4 regions of the Pinisolibacter sp. genome follow, and region 2 is predicted to be linked to each of the others. Evidence: predicted binding sites of a transcription regulator. Region 2 holds the regulator's gene; each other region holds the start of a gene.

Region 1 (5,309 bases), on a different contig from region 2:
TCTCGACGAGGGCAAAGCGGTCGTGCTGGTCTCCGACGCCGGCACGCCGCTGGTTTCCGATCCCGGCTACAAGCTCGTCGCCGAGGCCCTCGCGAGCGGCCACCGGGTGGTGCCGATCCCCGGCGCTTCGGCCATGCTCGCCGCCCTCGTCGCCTCGGGCCTGCCCTCCGACGCCTTCCTCTTCGCCGGTTTCCTCGCCCCGAAGAGCGAGGCGCGCCGCCGCCGCATCGAGGAACTGGCGCGCGTGCCCGCGACGCTCATCTTCTACGAGAGCCCGCATCGCCTCGCCGATTGCCTCGCCGATCTCGCCGCCGTCCTCGGCGAGACCCGCCCGGCGGTGATCGCCCGCGAACTCACCAAGCATTTCGAGGAAGTGGTGCGCGGCGACCTCGCCACCCTCGCCCGCGACTTCGCCGCCCGTGCCGTCAAGGGCGAGATCGTCGTCCTCGTCGGCCCGCCCGGCGAGGAGGCGACGAGCGAGATCGACGTCGACGCCATGTTGCGCGCCGCCCTCGCCAGACAGGCGCCCGGCAAGGCGGTCGCCGAAGTGGCGCGCCTGACCGGCGCCGATCGCAAGGCGCTCTACGAGCGCGCCATGGCGCTGAAGGACGAGACGAGGGGGCGGTGATGCGCGAGCGCGGCCTCGACGAACGCCGCCGGGCCGAGAGCCTCGGCCTCGCCGCCGAGACCCGCGCCGCCTGGATGCTCCGATTGAAGTTCCACCGCATCCTGGCCCGCCGCTTCCGCTGCGGCGCCGGCGAGATCGATCTCGTCGCCGCCCGCGGCCGCACCCTGGTCTTCGTCGAGGTCAAGGCGCGCGACACGGTCGAGGCGGCGATCGACGCGGTGACGCCGCGGGCGCGCGCCCGCATCCTCGCCGCGGCCGACGTCTACGTCGCCCACAACCCCGCCTACGCCGATCACGATCGCCGCTTCGACATCGTCGCGGTTCTGCCCGGCCGATGGCCGCGGCAACTCGCCGACGCCTTCCGCGCCGATGATCTCGATCTGCCCCGGCGGTGGTGAGGGGTCCATCCGCGTGATTCACGTGGAACATCTCTCCGCCGATCACATCGAGATGACCCGCCGCGCCGTTGTCGCTCACCCGCCCGCGCGCTAGAACGGGCGGGCCTCACACCGGAGCTCGCCCGCAGATGACGTTGAACGTCGCCGTCCAGATGGACCACATCGCCTCGATTCGCATCGCCGGCGATTCGACCTTCGCCCTCCTCCTGGAGGCGCAGGCGCGCGGTCACCGTCTGTGGCACTACACGCCCGACCGTCTGGCGCTGCGCGACGGCCGCGTCTTCGCCGCGGTGGAAACGCTGCAGGTGCGCGACGTCGCCGGCGATCACTTCACCCTCGGCGCCGCCGAGCGCGTCGATCTCGCCCGTTTCGACACGATCCTCCTGCGCCAGGACCCGCCCTTCGATCTCCACTACGTCACCACCACCCATTTCCTCGAGCGCATCCATCCGAAGACCCTGGTGGTCAACGATCCGGCGAGCGTCCGCGACGCGCCGGAGAAGATCTTCGTCACCGAGTTCCCCGACCTGATGCCGCCGACCCTGATCTCGCGCGACGCCGACGAGATCCGCGCCTTCCGCGCCGAACACCGCGACATCGTCATGAAGCCGCTCTACGGCCACGGCGGCGCGGCGGTCTTCCGGGTGCGCGCCGAGGACGAGAACTTCGGCTCGCTGATGGACATGTTCTCCTCGACCTGGCGCGAACCCTGGGTGATCCAGCGCTATCTCCCCGAGGTCCGCAACGGCGACAAGCGCATCATCCTGGTCGACGGCGAATTCGCCGGAGCGGTCAATCGCGTGCCGGCGGCCGACGACCTGCGCTCCAACATGGTGCGCGGCGGTCAGGCGGCGGCGACCGAGCTCTCCCCGCGCGAACGCGAGATCTGCGAACGCATCGGTCCGTCCTTGCGCGAGCGCGGCCTGATTCTCGTCGGCATCGACGTCATCGGCGACTATCTCACCGAGATCAACGTCACCTCGCCGACCGGCATCCGTGCCATTCGCCGTCTCGGCGGCCCCGACATCGCCGCCCGCGTCTGGGATGTGATCGAGGCGCGCATCGGCCGCAGCTGAGGCCGCGGCGAAGGTCATGAGGGAGGGGTCGGTCTCATGCGGACGGGTCGTCACGGTCTCGCGGCTCTCGCTCTCGCGCTCCTCGTCGTTTCGGCGCCGGCCGCGGCGGCGGGAAAGCGCTTCGCCGTCGTCGTGCCGACCGTCGCGAACCCCTTCTACGACGCCGTGGCCGAAGGTTGCCGCGCTCGCGCCGCCACCTTTCCGGAGACGACCTGCGTCGTCCTCGGTCCCGGCGGCGAGGAGAAGCGCAGCCAGGGCGAGATCCTGAAGGATCTCGTCGCCGAGAAGATCGACGGCATCGCCGTCTCGCCGGCCCGCCTCGACGAGGTGACCCCCGCTTTGACCGCGGCGAAGGCCGCCGGCATCCCCGTCGTCGCCTTCGACGCCGACCTGCCGGAGCCGCTGCGCGCCGCCTTCGTCGGCACCAACGCCCGCGACTTCGGCCGCGCCCTCGGCTCGTCGCTGCGCCGCTGGAAGCAGGCCGGCGGCCGCTATGCCCTGATCTCCGGCGACGCTTCGGTCACGGCGCTGTCCGATCGCGTCGCCGGGGTCCGCGATGCGCTCGGCGCCGGCTGGACCGAGATCGAAGGATCGCCGGCGATCACCACCGGCGAAGCCCGCTCCGCCGCCGGCCTCGTCGATCGCTTTCTCACCGATCATGCCGATCTCGATGCGGTGATCTCGGTCGGCGCCTGGCCGCTCCTCGCCGAAGACACCTGGCGCGACATCGCCGCCCGCCACAAGGAACGCTTCGACCGCGCCAAGGTGGTGATCGTCGTCGCCGATGCCCTGCCGCTGGAGCGCCAGCTGGTCCGCGAGGGCCTCGGCCACGTCCTGGTCGGCCAGCGCCCCGCCGACATGGGCGCCCGCCTCGCCGAGGTGCTCGACGCCCTCGCTGCCGAACGCCGCGCCCCCGACATCGTCTACGTCGGTTTCGAGGTCCTGACCCGCCGCGATCTCCTCGCCGAACCGCAGTGATGACGGGCGGTTCCCCCGGCGATCCGGCTCCGTTCTCGCGTCACAACCGATTGCAACCGGAAGGCCGCTCTACGGTTGCGTGAGTTCCCGGAATGTTCTATGAACATACCGGAGAGGTTCGGGCACGGGGCGTGTCATGGTCGCGCGGGTCACCACGGTCGCATTCCAGGGCATCGAGGCGGTGCCGGTCGACGTCCAGGTGCAGATCACCTCGGGCAACCCCTGTTTCGCCCTTGTCGGTCTGCCCGATAAGACCGTCGGCGAGAGCCGCGAGCGCATCCGCGCCGCCCTCCACGCCTCCGGCCTCGCCCTGCCGCAGCGCCGCATCACCGTCAATCTCGCCCCCGCCGACCTGCCCAAGGAGGGCAGCCACTACGACCTGCCGATTGCGCTGGCCATCCTGGCGGCGATCGGCGCCATGCCCGGCGATCAACTGATGGACTGGGTGGCGCTCGGCGAACTGTCGCTCGACGGCACCATCGCCTCCGTCGCCGGCGTGCTGCCCGCCGCCATCGGCGCTACGGCGTTGGAGAAAGGTCTGATCTGTCCGGCCGATTCGGGCGGCGAGGCCGCCTGGGCGAGCCCCGATCTCGCCATCGTCGCCGGCCGCAGCCTCGTCCAGCTCGCCAATCACTTCAAGGGAACCCAGGTGATCTCCCGGCCGAGCCCCAGGATCCGCGAGATCGCCGCGGCGCTGCCCGACCTCGCCGACGTCAAGGGCCAGGAGACCGCCAAGCGCGCCCTCGAGATCGCCGCCGCCGGCGGCCACAATCTGCTGATGGTCGGCCCGCCCGGCTCGGGCAAGTCGATGTTGGCCTCCCGCCTGCCGTCGATCCTGCCGCCGCTCGCCCCGCGCGAATTGCTGGAGGTGTCGATGATCGCCTCGATCGCCGGTGAACTGGCCGACGGCCGCCTCTCCGATCGCCGCCCCTTCCGCGCCCCCCACCATTCCGCCTCGATGGCGGCATTGGTCGGCGGGGGCTTACGCGCCCGCCCCGGCGAGGTGTCGCTCGCCCACAACGGCGTGCTCTTCCTCGACGAGTTGCCCGAGTTCAATCCGCAGGTGCTCGACAGCCTGCGCCAGCCGCTCGAATCCGGTGAGGTGGTCATCGCCCGCGCCAATCACCGGGTGAGCTATCCCGCCCGTATCCAGCTCGTCGCCGCCATGAACCCCTGCCGCTGTGGCCATGCCGGCGATCCCGGCCACACCTGCCGACGCGGTAATCGCTGCGCCGCCGATTATCAGGAACGCATCTCCGGTCCGCTCCTCGATCGCATCGACCTGCGCGTCGAAGTCGCCGCCGTCACCGCCGCCGATCTGGTGCTGCCGCCGCCGAGCGAAGGGTCGCGCGAGGTCGCCGCCCGTGTCGCCGCGGCACGCAACCGCCAGATCGCCCGTTTCGGCGCCCTCGGCCTCGACCGGATGCGCACCAATGCCGACATGTCGGCCTCGTTGGTGGACGAGATCGTCCGCCCCGATCGCGCCGGCGCCGCGCTGCTCGCCGATGCCGCCGACAAGCTGCGCCTCTCCGCCCGCGCCTATCACCGCGTCCTCAAGGTCGCCCGTACCCTCGCCGATCTCGACGGGTCCGATCAGGTCGGCCGCATCCACCTCGCCGAGGCGCTGAGCTATCGCAGCTGCGGCAACCGTCTGGCGCTCGCCGCCTGAGAGGAGATCCGATCGATTCGTTCCGATCTCGTGATCCATCGATCGGCCGAATCCCGACCGAACGCGACGTTTCGGCCGGAGGCGGGCGTCGCGAAGCGATCCGCCGGGGTCCGCAGGAGCCGCTCCGCCGAAATGCGATGCAGAGCCGAGTCGAATCGCTCTTCGCGGCCGCGGACACCGCGGGTCGGCGTCCCCGGGTCACACCGCGCCGTCAAGTCTTTCGCAACTCCGATCTCCTATCGTGTGGATCGCAGCGGCCGGCCCCTGAGGACCGGCCGCGTGCCGCCACGCGATCGATCCGCCCGCAACGTGCGTGCGTGTCGACCGCCGGATCGGGAGCGAGCATGCGCGACGGGAAGATCGGTCGTCGAACCGACGATCGGGATGCGACGGCAGCGGACGAAACCGCCCACGGCGAGACCCGCGGGCCGACGCCGCGCGTCGCCGTCGGCGCGCGCCGCGCCTTCCCGCCGACCCGCGGCGATGCCCTGCTTCTCGCCTTCTCGGTGGTGGCCGCCGCCGGCCTCCTCTCCGGAGCCCCCCATGCCGCGACCCTTTCG
Region 2 (5,309 bases):
TGGCATCGCGCTCTATTTCGTCCTGCCGCGCGAACCGTGGCCGCCGGCGGTCGCGGCCCTCGCCTTCGCCGCGGTGGCGATCACATGGGTGCGTCGGCGTCGTGGCCACGCCGCCCGCCTCGCTGCGACCCTCACCGCGCTGGTCCTCGGCGCCGCCGCCGCGAGTTTCGAGACGGCGCGTGTCGCCGCCCCGCGGCTCGATCACGAACGGACCGTCACGGTGGAGGGCCGTGTCGTCGATCTCGACGCCACCGCCACAGGCGGTCTGCGCCTCACCGTCGATGTCGCCCGCATGGAGGGCAGGGGGCTGACGCGGGAGACGACGCCGACCCGCATTTCCGCGACCCTCACCACCAAGGGGGCGAGGCCCGGCGTCGGCGACGCCATCCGCTTCAAGGCGAGGCTGAAGCCACCGGAAGGACCGGTGATGCCGGGCGGCTACGATTTCGCCCGGCGGGCGTGGTTCGAGGGGCGCGGCGCCGGCGGCTACATCCTCGGCCGCGTCACCCCGATCGATCTCGGCCCGGCCGACCGGGGGGACAGCCTCCTTCAGCCGATCGGGTCGTTGCGCCACGCCATCGCCGAACGGGTGCGCGCCAGCCTGCCCGGGGCCACCGGCGCCATCGGCGCGGCGCTGATGGTCGGCGAGCAGCGGGCGATCCCGGAAGCCGCCGCCGAGCCGCTGCGCGCCTCCGGCCTCACCCACATCGTCTCGATCTCGGGCCTCCACATGGGGCTGGTGGCCGGCGGGGTGATCGTCGCCATCCGTGCTCTCCTGGCGCTCTTTCCCGCCCTCGCGCTCGGCTACCCGATCAAGAAATGGGCGGCGGCGGTCGCCTTCGTCGCGGCGACGATCTACCTCCTGCTCTCCGGCAACCAGGTGGCGGCGCTGCGCTCGCATCTGATGGTGTCGGTGGCGCTCCTCGCGGTGCTGGTCGATCGGCCGGCGATCACCATGCACACGGTGGCCGTCGCGGCGATCCTGATCATGGCGGTCTCGCCGTCGGCGGCGATGGAGCCGAGCTTCCAGATGAGCTTCCTGGCGGTGATCGCCCTCGTCGCCTCCTACGACCTCTACCGCGGGTGGGCATCGCGACGGCCGCCGCCGCGCCGCGAGGCGGGGCTCGTCGTCCATCTCGTCGGCGGGGTCTTCCGCAACATCGAGGGCTTCGCCTTCTCCTCTCTCGTCGCCGGTCTCGCCACCGCGCCGATCATCGCCGGGACGTTCTTCCGCGCCGCCCCCTATTCGATCCTCGCCAACATGGCGGTGTTGCCGGTGACCGGCATCGTGATCATGCCGGCGGCGGTCCTCTCGGCTCTGGCGATGCCGTTCGGGCTCGACCACTGGCCGTTGCAGGTGATGGGCCTCGGGATCGACTGGATGATCCTGGTGGGGCGGTGGGCCGCGGCGCTGCCGGCCGGCGACGGGCTGATCGGTGCGCCGCATGCGGCGATGATGCCGCTCGGCATCGCCGCCGTCCTGTGGCTCTCCGCCTGGAAGAGCCGGATCCGACTTTTCGGTCTGATCCCGGCGGCCGCGGCTTGTGCCTTGCTCTTCCTCGGGCCGCGCCCCGACGTGCTGATCGGCCGCCACGGCAGCCCGGTGGCGGTGCGAGGCGCCGACGGACGGCTGCACGTGCTCGCCGGACGCCAGGACCGGTTCGACACGGCGATCTGGCTCGCCGCCGATCACGACGCCCGGCCGACGCAGGACCCCGGTCTCGGCGCGGGGTGGCTCTGCGATCCGGCAGGATGCATCTTCCGTCACGGGGAGATCGGCGACGGCGAAATCGGTGATACCGCCGCGGGTGCCGAGGTTCCCGCGGCGAAGGACGCCCGTGGCCGGAGCGAAGCTCGCGGCAGCGCGAAGACCGGCGATGGGCGCGAAGCTCGCCCCGGCGCGGCCACGCGTACCCCCGACGGGAGCAGCACCGGCATCGAAGCGCGCCACCCCGAGATCCCCGGCGGCGGCGAGCCTGCCGCAGTCGTCCCCGGGTCGGATCGAGCGATCGGATCGCAGCCGCGGGGCGGTCCGGGCGCGTCGTCCCGCCGTTCGGGCGGCGGCATGCTCGAAATCGCCGTGGTGCGCCATCCGGGCGCCTTCGACGAGGATTGCCGACGCGCCGCCCTGGTGATCACCACCCTGGTCGCGCCGCCGGGCTGCCGCGATCTCACCACGGTCGTCGATCGCCTCGACCTCGCCCGCACCGGAGCGTCGACGCTCGACTTCACCGGTCCGCCGAGACCGATCGGGGCCCTTTCGTCGGCGAGGAACACCGACGAGCGGTCACGCTTCGAAAACGGCTCCGCCGACGCACTCGCCGATCCCACCCGCGATCCGGAAACGGCGTCGGGCGACCTCGACGACTTCGCCCCGCGTGCCACAGCCGCCCCCGACGCCGACGGGGGCGGCGGCGATGCAGGTGGGGGAGCCGGGGATGGCGATGGCGGCGACCGGGGCGTTCCTATCGATCCGGCCGCGAGCCGACGGAACACCCAACGAGGTCACACGCAGCGAGCGAACACACCGCGCACCGACCCGCCGCCGACCCGCTCCGGCGTGGCGCCCGCGGTCGCCGCCGTCCCACCGGACGAGGTGTATCTGCGTCGCGACGTACTTCTGCGCACCAGCCTTCCGGCGAGCCCCCGTCCCTGGACCCCGCTCGATCCGCGCATCGCCGCGCTCGAACGCGAAGCCGAGGCGGTCGATGCCGAGGTCCGCGCCGCTCAGTAGCGGCGGATGAGGCCGACCAGCCGACCCTGGACCTTGACCCGATCGGGGCCGAAGATCCGCGTCTCGTAGGCGGGATTGGCGGCTTCCAGCGCTACCGAGGCGCCGCGCTTGCGCAGTCGCTTCAGCGTCGCCTCCTCCTCGTCGACCAGGGCGACGACGATATCGCCCGAGTCGGCGTGGTCGGAGCGTTTGATCAACACGGTGTCGCCGTCGAGGATGCCCGCGTCGATCATCGAATCGCCGCGCACCTCGAGAGCGAAATGTTCGCCGCCGCCGATGAGGTCCATCGGAACCGGGATGGCGTGGGTGTAGTTCTGGATCGCCGAGATCGGCGTACCGGCGGCGATGCGGCCCATGACGGGGATCGTCACCACGTCGGCCCGCTCGTCGTCGCCCGTCGCCACGCTGCGCGGCTTGCCGAGGCTGCCCTCGATGACCGAGGGGGCGAAACCCTTGCCCGGCCGGCTCGCCGAGGCGAGGCCGGGGGCGACCGAATCGGGCAGGCGCACCACCTCGAGCGCTCGCGCCCGGTTGGGCAGGCGGCGGATGAAGCCGCGCTCCTCGAGCGCCGTGATCAGCCGATGGATGCCCGACTTGGACCGGAGGTCGAGCGCATCCTTCATCTCGTCGAAGGAGGGCGGCACGCCGGTCTCCTTCAGCCGCTCGTGAATGAACATCAGCAGTTCGTACTGCTTGCGCGTCAGCATCGGCTCGACACCTCGTCGGTCCCGGCGTGAGAGCGCACGCCGCGGAACAGGATCGAAAAGAAACGCGGCGAAACGATCGTCCCGCCGGGTCGGATCTCGCTCGCACTCGTCGGATCGCTCACGGCCCACTCGCCCGCCGTCGATGGCGTTCGACGATGGAGAGTGGCCGATTCGCCACAAGTACAAATCGCGAACTCAACCTACACGTTCCCCGGATGTTCCGCAAGCGACGCCGAGAACAAAACGGGCATGAGATCGATGGGCCGGCCGCATCGGGGCGCGCGGATCGCCGCGATGGCGACGCGGTGCCCGCGGCCGCGGGTGGCGTCGGGCGCTCGATGCCGGAGGCGCGCCATGGCGGCGACCCGGGCGCGGTGTACGGCTCCGGCGGTCGTTTCCTCCTCGAGGTCCGGTGGATCGCGTTCCGCGATGCCGCATTCGACCCGCCGAAAATCCCCGTTCCCGAGCGCTCTTCGGCGAACGGAACCGGTGATCCGGATGGATACGTCCGGATTTCGCCTCAGGGGAAGCGGATGAACCGGCAGGGTTCGCCGGCCTCGGCCGGCGGGGCGTGGGGCGGGCGCACCAGGAGGCCGTCGGTCCCGGCGAAGCGGGTCAACAGCGAGGAATCCTGCGTATCGGCGGGGACCGCGGCGAGCCGGCCGTCGGCGTCGACGACGAGATGGGCGCGCATGTAGTCCTGGCGGGCGTCGTTGGCGGCGACGGCGCGTCCGAGGGCGACGATCTCCTGGCGTGGCCGCGGATCGGGCACGCCGGAGAGCGCGCGCACCAGGGGCGCCAGGAAGAGCAGCGAGCAGACCAGCGCCGACGAAGGATTGCCCGGCAGGCCGACGACCCGGGCCGCGCCGCGGCGACCGAACATCAGCGGCTTGCCCGGCCGCATGGCGAGCTTCCAGAAGCCGAATTCGACGCCGGCGGCGGCGAGTGCGGCATGGACGTGGTCGCGGTCGCCGACCGAGGCGCCGCCGATGGTGACGAGCACCTCGACACCGAGATCGAAGGCGGCGCGGATCGCCGCGATCGTCGCGTCGAGGTCGTCGCGAACGATGCCGAGATCGATCGCCTCGCCGCCGACCGCCTCGATCAGCGCGGTGATCGCATAGCCGTTGGAGGCGATGATCTGGTCGAGACCGGGGGTGGCGCCCGGCGGCACCAGCTCGTCGCCGGTGGCGAGCACGGCGATACGCGGGCGCCGGTGGACCGGCATTTCGGCGTGGTTCATCGCCGCGACCAGACCGAGATTGGTGAAGTCGAGGCGGGTGCCGGCGATCGGGCCGACGTCGCCCTCGCGGAAGTCGACGCCGGCGGCGCGGATGTGACGGCCGCGCTCGGCCACCTCGTCGAAGGTCACGGTGTCGCCGTCGCGGCTGGTGTACTCCTGCATGACGACGGTATCGGCGCCGGCCGGCAACGGTGCGCCGGTGAAGATGCGCACGCAGGTGCCCGCCTCGACCGTGCCGGCGAAGGCGTTGCCGGCGGCGGCCTCGCCGACGACCCGCAGGCGCGCGCCGGGCTCGGTCGCGTCGGCGGCGCGGATCGCCCAGCCGTCCATGGCGGCGGCGGCGAAGGGCGGCTGGGTGCGGCGGGCGTGAAGATCGGCGGCGAGGACGCGGCCGCGCGCCGCGGTGATCGGCACGATCTCGGACTCGGTCGCCACGATGCCTTCGAGCACGGCGGCGAGCGCCACATCGACCGGGGTCAGCGCCATGATGTCACTCCGCGCGCCATTCGCCCGACTTGCCGCCGGACTTCTCGAGCAATCGGATGCCGCCGATCACCATGCCACGGTCGACCGCCTTGGCCATGTCGTAGACGGTGAGACAGGCGACGGAAACGGCGGTCAGCGC
Region 3 (5,309 bases), on a different contig from region 2:
TCGATCCACCGCGGCATCGACGTCGCCCGCGCCATGGGGTTCACCCACGTCGCCGGGTCGACCGGCCACACGAGCGAGGTCGCGGTGCAGGCGCTCCACCGCCTCGACGAGGTGCAGCTCATCGACATGGGCGACTTCGTCGGCGGTATGGCGAAGTACCTGCGCAGCCATCCGGTCGAGCGGGTGACCGTCGCCGGCGGCATCGGCAAGATGGTCAAGCTGGCGCAGGGGCTCGCCGATCTCCACTCCAAGCGTGGGTCGGTCGATCACGATTTCCTGGCTGAAATCGCGGCGCAGGCGGGTGCGGCGGCGGATGTGGTCGCGCGGGTGAGGGGAGCCAACACGGCGCTCGAAGTGCTGGAGATCGCGCGCGAAACCGGCTTCGATCTCGGCACGCCGATCGCCGAGGCCGGCTGGCGAACGGCGGCGAAGCTCCTCGACGGCGCGCCGATCGCGCTCGAGGTGGCGGTGTTCGATCGCCGCGGCGGGCTGGTGGCGACGACAGGGTTCCGACCGGTCGGTATGTAGCCGGATCGCGTTCGGGTCGGGAGAGGGAGGCGAGCTTACCGACCGACCGGTCGGAATCATCGCTCTCTCAGATGTCCAGTTCCAACTCGTCGGCGAAGGCGGCGCGTTCCTGGATGAAGGTGAAGCGGGCCTCGGGCTTGTTGCCCATCAGGCGCTCGACCGAATCCGCCGTCGGTTGTTCGCTGTCGTCGAGGATGCCGACGCGCAGAAGGGTGCGCGAGCGCGGATCCATGGTCGTCTCCTTGAGCTGGTTCGGCATCATCTCGCCGAGGCCCTTGAAGCGGCCGATCTCGGGCTTCTTGTTCTTGAACATCGTCCGCATCAGCTCGTCGCGATGCGCCTCGTCGCGGGCGTAGGCGGTCTTGGCGCCGTGGGTCAGCCGGTAGAGCGGCGGTACGGCGAGATAGAGGTGGCCGCTCCTCACGAGGTTGGGCATCTCGCGCCAGAAGAAGGTGACGAGCAGCGAGGCGATGTGGGCGCCGTCGACGTCGGCGTCGGTCATGACGATGATCTTGTCGTAGCGCAGATCCTCGTCGCGATAGGCGGAGCGCAACCCGCATCCGAGCGCCTGGACGAGGTCGGCGAGCTGCTGGTTGGCGCCCAGCTTCTCGCGCGTCGCCGAGGCGACGTTGAGGATCTTGCCGCGGAGCGGCAGCACCGCCTGGGAACGGCGATCGCGTGCCTGCTTGGCCGAGCCGCCGGCCGAATCGCCCTCGACGATGAAGAGTTCGGAGCCCTGCGCGGCGCTGTCGGAGCAGTCGGCGAGCTTGCCCGGCAGGCGCAGCTTGCGCACCGCGGTCTTGCGCAGGACCTCCTTCTCCTGGCGACGCTTGAGGCGCTCCTCGGCGCGCTCGATCGTCCATTCGAGGAGTTTCGCGGCATTGGCGGGCGAGGCGGCGATCCAGTGGTCGAAGGCGTCCTTGATCGCCGTCTCGACGATGCGGCTCGCCTCCTGAGTGGCGAGCTTGTCCTTGGTCTGGCCGACGAACTCCGGTTCGCGGATGAAGACCGACAGCATGGCGCCCGAGGAGGTCATGACGTCGTCGGTGGTCAGCACGCCGGCCCGTTTGTTGCCGACGAGATCGGCGTAGGCCTTGAGGCCGCGCAGGAGCGCGATGCGGAAGCCGGCCTCGTGAGTGCCGCCCTCGGGGGTCGGCACGGTGTTGCAGTAGGAGGAGACGAAGCCGTCGCCGGCGAACCAGGCGACCGCCCATTCGACCGCGCCGTGGCCCGACGTCTTCGCCGTCTTTCCCGCGAAGAAGTCCTCGCAGACGAGGCGCTCGCCCTTCAGCCGTTCGGCGAGGAAGTCCTTCAGGCCGCCGGGGAAGTGGAAGACCGCCTTGTCCGGCACCGGATCGGCCTGCGACACGCATTCCGGTGCGCAGGACCAACGGATCTCGACGCCGCCGAAGAGATAGGCCTTGGAGCGGGCCATGCGGTAGATGCGTTCCGCCTTGAAGCGCGCGCCCTCGCCGAAGATCTGGGGATCGGGGCGGAAGCGCACCGTGGTGCCGCGACGGTTCATGATCTCGCCGAGACTTTCGAGCCCACCCTGCGGATTGCCGCGAGAGAAGCGTTGGCGATAGAGCCGCCGGTTCTTGGCGACCTCGACCTCGAGGAACTCGGAAAGTGCATTGACCACCGACACGCCGACGCCGTGCAGACCGCCCGAGGTCTCGTATGCTTTGCCGTCGAACTTTCCGCCCGAATGCAGCATGGTCATGATGACTTCGAGGGCGGATTTGTCGGGGAACTTCGGGTGCGGATCGACCGGGATACCGCGGCCGTTGTCGGCGATGGTCAGCGTCCCGTCGGCGTCGAGCGCCACTTCGATGAAGGAGGCGTGGCCGGCCACCGCCTCGTCCATCGAATTGTCGATGACCTCGGCGAAGAGATGGTGCAGAGCCTTCTCGTCGGTGCCGCCGATGTACATGCCGGGGCGGCGGCGAACCGGTTCGAGGCCTTCGAGGACTTCGATGTGGGAAGCGTCGTAGTCGCTCTCGCCGGGCGTGGCGCGCTTCGACGAGGCGGCCAGCGTCAGCGCCGCCTTGACGGCCTCGGCCTTGGCGGCCGGCGTCTTCGCCGGCGCCTTGCGCGCCGTCGCCGCTCCGCCGAAGAGATCGTCACTCGCCATCTGCCGACACCCGTCCTTCGCGCTCGCCCGTCGCCATCCCGGCGCGGGCGCCGTTCATAGCCCGATCGTCCACCCGAATCACCGGCATTCTGTCACGGATCGGGAGGGCAAGGGAATTTGTTCGTGCATTGTTCTTGCTGGCCGTATCTCGGATCGTCGCGCGCTTCGCACTCTACCGCGGCGGGTCGGCTTCACGCCTCGTCCGGTGCCGCGCCGCGGCGATCAGCGTCCAGGTGTAGATCACCAGCGCCGTCCAGATCAGGGCGAAGGCGGCGAGCTTGGTCGCGCCGAAGGGCTCGTGGAAGACGAAGACGGCGATGAGGAAGATCATCGTCGGGGCGGAATACTGCATCACGGCGATGGTCGAGAGGCGCAGCAGCTTGGCGCCGGTGGCGTAGAGCATCAGCGGGATGGCGGTGACGACGCCGGAGCCGACGAGGAGAAGCGCGTCGGTGGCGCCGGTGTGGAGGAAGTGCGAGGCGCCCTCGCGCTCGAGCCAGCCGAACATCGCGAGGGAGGGCAGCGCCAGAAGCGTCACCTCGAGCAGGAAGCCCTGGGTCGGATCGACCGGCAGGGTGCGCTTGAAATAGGCGTAGAAGCCCCAGGAGACGGTGAGGACGATCGACACCCAGGGCAGGCCGCCGGCCTCCCAGGTGAGGAGCGCCACCGCGAGGGCGGCGAGGAAGATGGCGAAGACCTGCGGCCGGCTCAGCCGCTCGCCGATCAGCACGGCGGCGAGGAACACCGAGAACAGCGGGTTGATGTAGTAGCCGAGCGCCGTCTCCAGCGCCCGTCCGGCGCCGATCGCCCAGACGTAGGTGCCCCAGTTCACCGAGATCAGCGAGGCGGTCAGGAAAGCCATCGCCAGGGTGCGCGGCGTGGTCGCCGCCTTCACCAGCGCGCCGGCCTTGCCCTGCCACCACACCACCAATCCGGCGATCGGCAGCGACCACAGGATCCGGTGCGGCACCACCTCCCAGGCCGGCACGTGCGCCAGCGCCTTCATGTAGAGCGGCAGGAAGCCCCACATGAAATAGGCGCCACCGGCGAAGAGGAAGCCTTCCCGCGTATCGCGATGGTCCGAAGGAGACATGAAGAGCCGTTTCGAGCCGAAGCTCACATCGAGGGGAAGGGACGGCGCGGGCGCCGGCGGAACGTCGTACGCCCGGCGGCCGCAGGGTACGGCGACCGGAGAGAACTTGCGGCGGGCCGCGGCGGTCCGTACCGAGCCGCTGCGATCCTCCATCCCATAAAGGCCTTTTCGAGATCGCGCAGAGCGGCGGAGCGCATGGCTGCCCCCCACCGGATCGGCGCGATCCCCGCTCACTCCGGCCGTGAATCCCGGCCGCGGAACCGCCGCTGATAGCCCGCATCGTAGAGCGCGCTCTCGCGGACGACCTCCGCCGCGAGCGCCCGGCCGACCAGGATCAGCGCGGTGCGCTCGAGGCCTCCGGCGGCGGCGAGCTCCGCCTCGATGGTGGCGAGCGTCCCGCGGATCACCTTCTCGTCGGGCCAGGTGGCGCGGAAGACGATCGCCACCGGGCAGTCGGCGCCATAGGCGGGCGTCAGTTCGGCGACGATCTTCGGCAACACGTGGATCGAGAGATGGACGGCCAGCGTCGCCCGTGTCGCGGCGAAGGCTGCGAGCGTCTCGGTCTCGGGCATCGCCGAGGCGCGGCCCGAGGTGCGGGTGAGCACCACCGACTGGGCGACTTCCGGCAGCGTCAGTTCCTGGCCGAGAACGGCGGCGGCGGCGGCGAAGGAGGGTACGCCCGGCGTCACCGTGTAGGGGATGCCGTGTTTCTCCAGGCGGCGGATCTGCTCGCCCATGGCGCTCCACACCGAGAGGTCGCCGGAATGGAGCCGCGCCACGTCTTCGCCCGCGGCGTCGGCGCGGAGGTATTCCGCCTCGATCTCGTCGAGCGACATCGGCGCCGTGTCGACGATGCGGGCGTCCGCGCGGGCGTGGGTCAGGAGTTCGGGCGCGATGATCGAGCCGGCCCACATCACCACGGGGCACCGCGCCAAGAGGTCGCGCCCGCGCACCGTGATGAGATCGGCCGCGCCGGGCCCGGCTCCGATGAAATGCACCGTCATTCCGCATCCGCTCCCGTCGTCGCGCCGCCGAGTGCCACCGCCACGGTGGCGCCCCTGTCGGCCATGCGTTTCACCACCAGACGTGCGCCGGGGCCGGCGCCGGCGAGCGCCGCGCCCTCCGCGATCGACGGCACGCCGAAGAGTTCCACCACCTTGTCCGACCGCGTCTCGACGGCGTCGGCGACCGCCGCCAGCGCGGCGCGCGGCAGATGGACGAGGGCGAGCCCGAGGGCCGCGGCGGCCTCGCCGATGCCCGGTTCCTGCGCCTTGTCGACGACGGTGAACATCGCCACCGGCGCATCGGGCCGGGCGCAGGTCTCGAGGGCGCGTTCGACGAGATCGGCGATCGCCGCGCCCGAGACCCCGGAGCGGCAACCGACCCCGACGGCGAGGAAGGGGCGGGAGGTCATGCGAGGGCTCTCCGCTCGGGCTGAGCGGAGGTGCTCGTCGCACCGAGAGTGCCGGCCCCACCTCCCTGTCCCTCCCCCTCGAGCGGGGAGGGGACGCCGAAGGCGCAGCCGGTCATCGCGACGTGGGCCCGGCGGTGTTT
Region 4 (5,309 bases), on a different contig from region 2:
ATCTTGATGACGCCGTCGCCCTGACATGCCTCGCAGCGCCCGCCCTTGACGTTGAAGGAGAAGCGGCCCGGCTCGTAGCCGCGCGCCTTGGCCTCCGGCAGGCCGGCGAACCACTCGCGGATCGGGGTGAAGGCGCCGGTGTAGGTCGCGGGGTTGGATCGCGGCGTGCGGCCGATCGGCGACTGGTCGATGTCGATCACCTTGTCGATGAACTCGAGCCCTTCGATGCGCTCGTGCGGCGCCGGATTCTCCTTGGAATTGTTGAGCTTGCGCGACACGGCGCGGAACAGCGTGTCGATCAGGAAGGTCGACTTGCCGCCGCCGGAGACGCCGGTGACGCAGGTGAAGACGCCGAGCGGGATCTCGGCGGTGACGGACTTCAGATTGTTGCCGCGGGCGCCGACGACCTTCAACGCCCGGCCCTTGTCGATGCGCCGGCGCTTCTTCGGCACCGCCACGGCGAGGGCGCCGGAGAGATATTTCCCGGTGAGCGAATCCGGGTTCGCCATGACCTCGGCGGGAGTTCCTCGAGCGACGACGTGGCCGCCGTGGATGCCGGCGCCGGGGCCGACGTCGACGACGTAATCCGCCGTGAGGATGGCGTCCTCGTCATGTTCGACGACGATCACCGTGTTGCCGAGGTCGCGCAGGTGTTTCAGCGTGTCGAGGAGGCGGGCGTTGTCGCGCTGATGCAGGCCGATCGACGGTTCGTCGAGGACGTAGAGCACACCGGTGAGGCCCGAGCCGATCTGGCTCGCCAGGCGGATGCGCTGGCTCTCGCCGCCGGAGAGCGTGCCGGAGTTACGGGCGAGCGTCAGGTATTCGAGGCCGACGTCGTCGAGGAACTGCAAGCGCTCGCGGATCTCCTTGAGGATGCGCACCGCGATTTCGTTCTGCTTTCCCGTCAGGCGGTCGGGGAGCCCGCTGAACCACGGCAGCGCCTTGCGGATCGACATCTCGGCGACTTCGCCGATGTGGAGGGTGTCGATCTTCACCGCCAGCGCCTCGGGCTTGAGGCGATGGCCGGCGCAATCACGGCACGGCGTGGTGGCGAAATAGCGCTCGATCTCCTCGCGCGACCATTCGCTCTCGGTCTCGCGCCAGCGCCGCTCGAAGTTCGGGATCAGGCCCTCGAAGGTCTTGCGCGTCTTGTGATGCCGGAGACCGTCGTCGTAGGCGAATTCGATCGCGGTGCGGCCGGTGCCGTAGAGGATGGCGTCGCGCCCCTCCTGCGGAAGGTCCTTCCACGGCTTGGTCATCGAGAAGCCGTAGTGGGCGGCGAGCGCCTCGAGCGTCTGCATGTAGAAGGGCGAGGTCGACTTCGCCCAGGGCGCGACGGCGCCCTTCTTCAGCGACAGCGACGGATCGGGGACGACCAGCTCCGGGTCGATCTTCTGTTCCGAGCCGAGGCCGCCGCAGGTCGGACAGGCGCCGAAGGGGTTGTTGAAGGAGAAGAGCCGCGGCTCGATCTCGGCGATGGTGAAGCCGGAGACCGGGCAGGCGAATTTTTCCGAAAAGACGATGCGCTTCGGCGAGCCGTCGGCCTCCGTCTCGTCGGCGTATTCGATGAAGGCGATGCCGTCGGCGAGCTTCAGCGCGGTCTCGAAACTATCGGCGAGGCGGGTGCCGAGGTCGGGGCGGACGGCGATGCGGTCGACCACCACTTCGATGTCGTGCTTCAGCTTCTTGTCGAGCGCCGGGGCGTCGGCGATCTCGTAGAAGGTGCCGTCGACCTTGACGCGCTGGAAGCCCTTCTTCTGGAACTCCATGAGTTCCTTGCGATATTCGCCCTTTCGGCCGCGCACCACGGGGGCGAGCAGGAAGAGGCGGGTGCGCTCGGGCAGGGCCAGCACCTTGTCGACCATCAGGGAGACGGTCTGGCTCTCGATCGGCAGGCCGGTCGCCGGCGAATAGGGTACACCGATGCGGGCGAAGAGCAGGCGCATGTAGTCGTAGATCTCGGTCACCGTGCCGACGGTGGAGCGCGGGTTCTTCGACGTCGTCTTCTGCTCGATCGAGATCGCCGGCGAGAGGCCGTCGATCTGGTCGACGTCGGGCTTCTGCATCATCTCGAGGAACTGGCGGGCGTAGGCCGAGAGGCTCTCGACGTAGCGGCGCTGGCCCTCGGCGTAGATGGTGTCGAAGGCGAGCGACGATTTGCCCGAGCCGGAGAGGCCGGTCATGACGACGAGACTGTCGCGCGGCAGGTCGAGGTCGACGTTCTTGAGATTGTGCTCGCGCGCGCCGCGGATCGAGATCGTCTTCTGGGCGTGCTCGAACAGCCGCCGGGTGGCGATCGCCGCCGCTTCGCGTTCGGAGGCGGAGATCTTCGCCTCGCTCGACCGGTCCGTCATTTCGTCTCCGCGATCCTCGCGATCGGTCGCCGCGCTGGTGCGCTTCGGCCTCGCGTCGTTCCGCGCCGGGCTCCCGAATCCGGGCTTGCGCCGTCGTGGTTCATCGAATAGAACATAAGAGGAACAAAGGCAAGCGGTCCCGGCCGCCTTCGCGCCGGCGGCATGTTAGCTCGAGGAGCTTCGCGGTGGGCGCGGGGAAGCGTTGCGGGCCGGGGCTGTGGACAAGCCTGTGGAGAACGTCTCGCGGCGGCGTTTCGGACCGCCGGTCGCGTCGCCGCCGACGGAGGGAGGGTCTAGAGCTTGTGGGAAGATCGGCGATTCCGTGCCTCTCGGCCACGAGGGGTAGGGGCGTCGGGAGACAGGAAGGCGGCCGCCGGGTGGGGTGGCCGGATGACGGACCCGCCGGTGGGCGCGGTCGGGAGGACGACATGTCGGGCAGCGTGAACAAGGTCATTCTCGTCGGCAATCTCGGCGCCGATCCGGAGATCCGCCGGACCCAGGACGGCCGGCCGATCGTCAACCTGCGCATCGCCACCTCCGAGAGCTGGCGCGACCGCAACTCCGGCGAACGGCGCGAGAAGACCGAGTGGCACCGGGTGGTGATCTTCAACGAGGGTCTCGCCAAGGTCTGCGAGCAGTATCTGAAGAAGGGCATGAAGGTCTACATCGAGGGCGCGCTGCAGACCCGCGAGTGGGAGGACCAGCAGGGCCAGAAGCGCTATTCGACCGAGGTGGTGCTGCAGGGCTTCAACTCGACGCTGACCATGCTCGACAGCCCCGGCGGCGGCCGCGGCGGCGCCGGTGGTGGCGACGACTTCGGTGGTGGCGGCGACGACTTCGGTGGCGGCTACGGCCGGGGCGGCGGCGGCGGTCGCGGCGGCTACGGTGGTGGCGGCGGGTCGCAGGCGCGCTCGGGCGGCGGCGGGGGCGGGCAGCGCTCCGGCGGTTTCAACAATCCGCCGCCGTCCGCCGACATGGACGACGAGATCCCGTTCTGAGGGGGGACGGAGCGGTCGGACGAGAGGCGGCTCGAGACGTTCGGGGCCGCAGGGATCGGCAAACCGCGAGACGTGAGAGCCGCATCGGCCGTCGCGCCTCTCGGTGCCGCGGCGCCGTGCGCGGCGGGCGGGAGGCCGGCGTTCGTACCGCGTGTCACGTGGTCATGATCGCCTTGACGCCGTCGGCGACGAACTGGACGGCGAGGGCGGCGAGGAGCAGGCCGAGCAGGCGGCCGATGACGACGCGCCCGGTTTCGCCGATGCGCCGGTCGATCGGATCGGCCAGCAGGAAGACCATCAGGCTGATCGCCAGCACCGCGGCGACGAGGCCGAGGAAGCCGGCGAGATGCATCCAGGTCGGCGCCTTGGTGGCGGCGAGGATGGTGGCGGAGATGGCGCCGGGGCCGGCGAGCAGCGGGATCGCCAGCGGGAAGGCGGCGATGTCGCGGACGTGATCGACGCCGACGGCGCGATCGGCGTCCGACTTGTCGCGCGGCTCCTTCTGCGAGAACACCATCTGGAAGGCGGTGGAGAACAGCAGCAGGCCGCCGGCGATGCGGAAGGCGGCGAGCGAGATCCCCATCAGCGACAGAAGCTTGCCGCCGGCGAAGGCGAAGAACAGCAGGATCACCGCGGCGATCGAGGTGGCGCGCACCGCGATCCGGCGCCTGTCGGCGGCGCTCAACCCGGCGGTCAGGCCGATGAACAGCGGCGCCAGCCCGAGCGGGTCGACGGTGACGAAGAGCGTGACGAAGGCTTCCAGAAGATAGTCGAGCATGGCTCACCCGCGGTGTCCGCCGCCCACAGTGCCCGCTCCCGCGCCGGAATGCCAGTGCGCTGCGATGCGGGTGTGGGGAACGGCGCGGAACGAGGCGGCGCGATCCGGGCGCGAACCGCCCGACAGCGCGAAAAACCTCGGAAAATCTACCCGCTGATCGCCGTGGCGAGGGCATCGCGATTGGCTTTCGCGGGCGGAATCGTCTATTGAGACGGATCGCCCGAGGGCGCCCGAATCCGCGAAAGAGAGACCGCATTTGTCCGGCCGCGACGACACGACCCACGGCGGGGATCACCCCTCCGACATCAAGCCGATCTCCATCGCCGACGAGATGAAGCGCAGCTATCTCGATTACGCCATGAGTGTGATCGTCTCCCGCGCGCTTCCCGACGTGCGCGACGGCCTGAAGCCGGTGCACCGGCGCATCCTCTTCTCGATGCACGAGAACGGCTACGACTGGAACAAGGCCTATCGCAAGTCGGCCCGCGTCGTCGGCGACGTCATCGGTAAGTATCATCCGCACGGCGATCAGGCGGTCTACGACGCGCTCGTCCGCATGGCGCAGGACTTCTCGATGCGCCTCACCCTGGTCGACGGCCAGGGCAACTTCGGCTCGGTCGACGGCGATGCCGCGGCGGCGATGCGATATACCGAGGTGCGCCTCGCCAAGCCGGCTCACAAGCTGCTCGAGAACATCGACGAGGACACCGTCGACTTCCAGGCGAACTACGACAACACCGAGAAGGAACCCTCGGTGCTGCCGGCGCGCTTCCCCAATCTGCTCGCCAACGGCGCCGGCGGCATCGCCGTCGGCATGGCGACCAACATCCCGCCGCACAATCTCGGCGAAGTGATCGACGCCACCGTGGCGCTGATCGAACGGCCGGAGATGTCGGTCGAGGACCTGACCGAGATCGTGCCGGGGCCGGACTTCCCGACCGGGGCGATCATCCTCGGCCGCTCCGGCATCCGTTCGGCCTATGCCACCGGGCGCGGCTCGATCACCATGCGCGGGCGGGTCAAGACCGAGACCATCCGCGGCCGCGAGGCGATCGTCATCACCGAGATCCCGTATCAGGTGAACAAGGCGTCGATGGTCGAGCGCATCGGCGAACTGGTCCGCGAGAAGAAGGTCGAGGGCATCGCCGAGGTGCGCGACGAGTCCGATCGCGAGGGCTA

The links. The regulator LexA, encoded in region 2, represses DNA repair genes until DNA is damaged. The targets are predictions, from matches to a motif close to TGTTCNNNNTGTGTTCNG.
Region 1: the regulator LexA is predicted to act here: its motif matches at 3,163-3,180, upstream of V7Q42_RS16260 (YifB family Mg chelatase-like AAA ATPase).
Region 3: the regulator LexA is predicted to act here: its motif matches at 2,781-2,798, upstream of parE (DNA topoisomerase IV subunit B).
Region 4: the regulator LexA is predicted to act here: its motif matches at 2,463-2,480, upstream of uvrA (excinuclease ABC subunit UvrA).

What each region holds. Positions count from the first base shown of each region.
Region 1 covers NZ_DAIPZB010000040.1:11,641-16,949, forward strand. Annotated here, with positions in the region: gene rsmI (16S rRNA (cytidine(1402)-2'-O)-methyltransferase) at 1-628, shown strand, start outside; gene V7Q42_RS16245 (YraN family protein) at 628-1,026, shown strand; gene gshB (glutathione synthase) at 1,155-2,102, shown strand; gene V7Q42_RS16255 (substrate-binding domain-containing protein) at 2,139-3,080, shown strand; gene V7Q42_RS16260 (YifB family Mg chelatase-like AAA ATPase) at 3,217-4,749, shown strand; gene V7Q42_RS16265 (ATP-binding protein) at 5,094-5,309, shown strand, end outside.
Region 2 covers NZ_DAIPZB010000006.1:3,647-8,955, forward strand. Annotated here, with positions in the region: gene V7Q42_RS03715 (ComEC/Rec2 family competence protein) at 1-2,734, shown strand, start outside; gene lexA (transcriptional repressor LexA) at 2,728-3,441, opposite strand; gene V7Q42_RS03725 (molybdopterin molybdotransferase MoeA) at 3,962-5,170, opposite strand; gene moaC (cyclic pyranopterin monophosphate synthase MoaC) at 5,175-5,309, opposite strand, start outside.
Region 3 covers NZ_DAIPZB010000022.1:50,907-56,215, forward strand. Annotated here, with positions in the region: gene V7Q42_RS11290 (cobalt-precorrin-5B (C(1))-methyltransferase) at 1-528, shown strand, start outside; gene parE (DNA topoisomerase IV subunit B) at 596-2,662, opposite strand; gene rarD (EamA family transporter RarD) at 2,835-3,755, opposite strand; gene cobM (precorrin-4 C(11)-methyltransferase) at 3,986-4,759, opposite strand; gene V7Q42_RS11310 (cobalamin biosynthesis protein) at 4,756-5,169, opposite strand.
Region 4 covers NZ_DAIPZB010000031.1:47,611-52,919, reverse strand. Annotated here, with positions in the region: gene uvrA (excinuclease ABC subunit UvrA) at 1-2,282, opposite strand, end outside; gene V7Q42_RS14325 (single-stranded DNA-binding protein) at 2,783-3,352, shown strand; gene V7Q42_RS14320 (MarC family protein) at 3,507-4,130, opposite strand; gene gyrA (DNA gyrase subunit A) at 4,387-5,309, shown strand, end outside.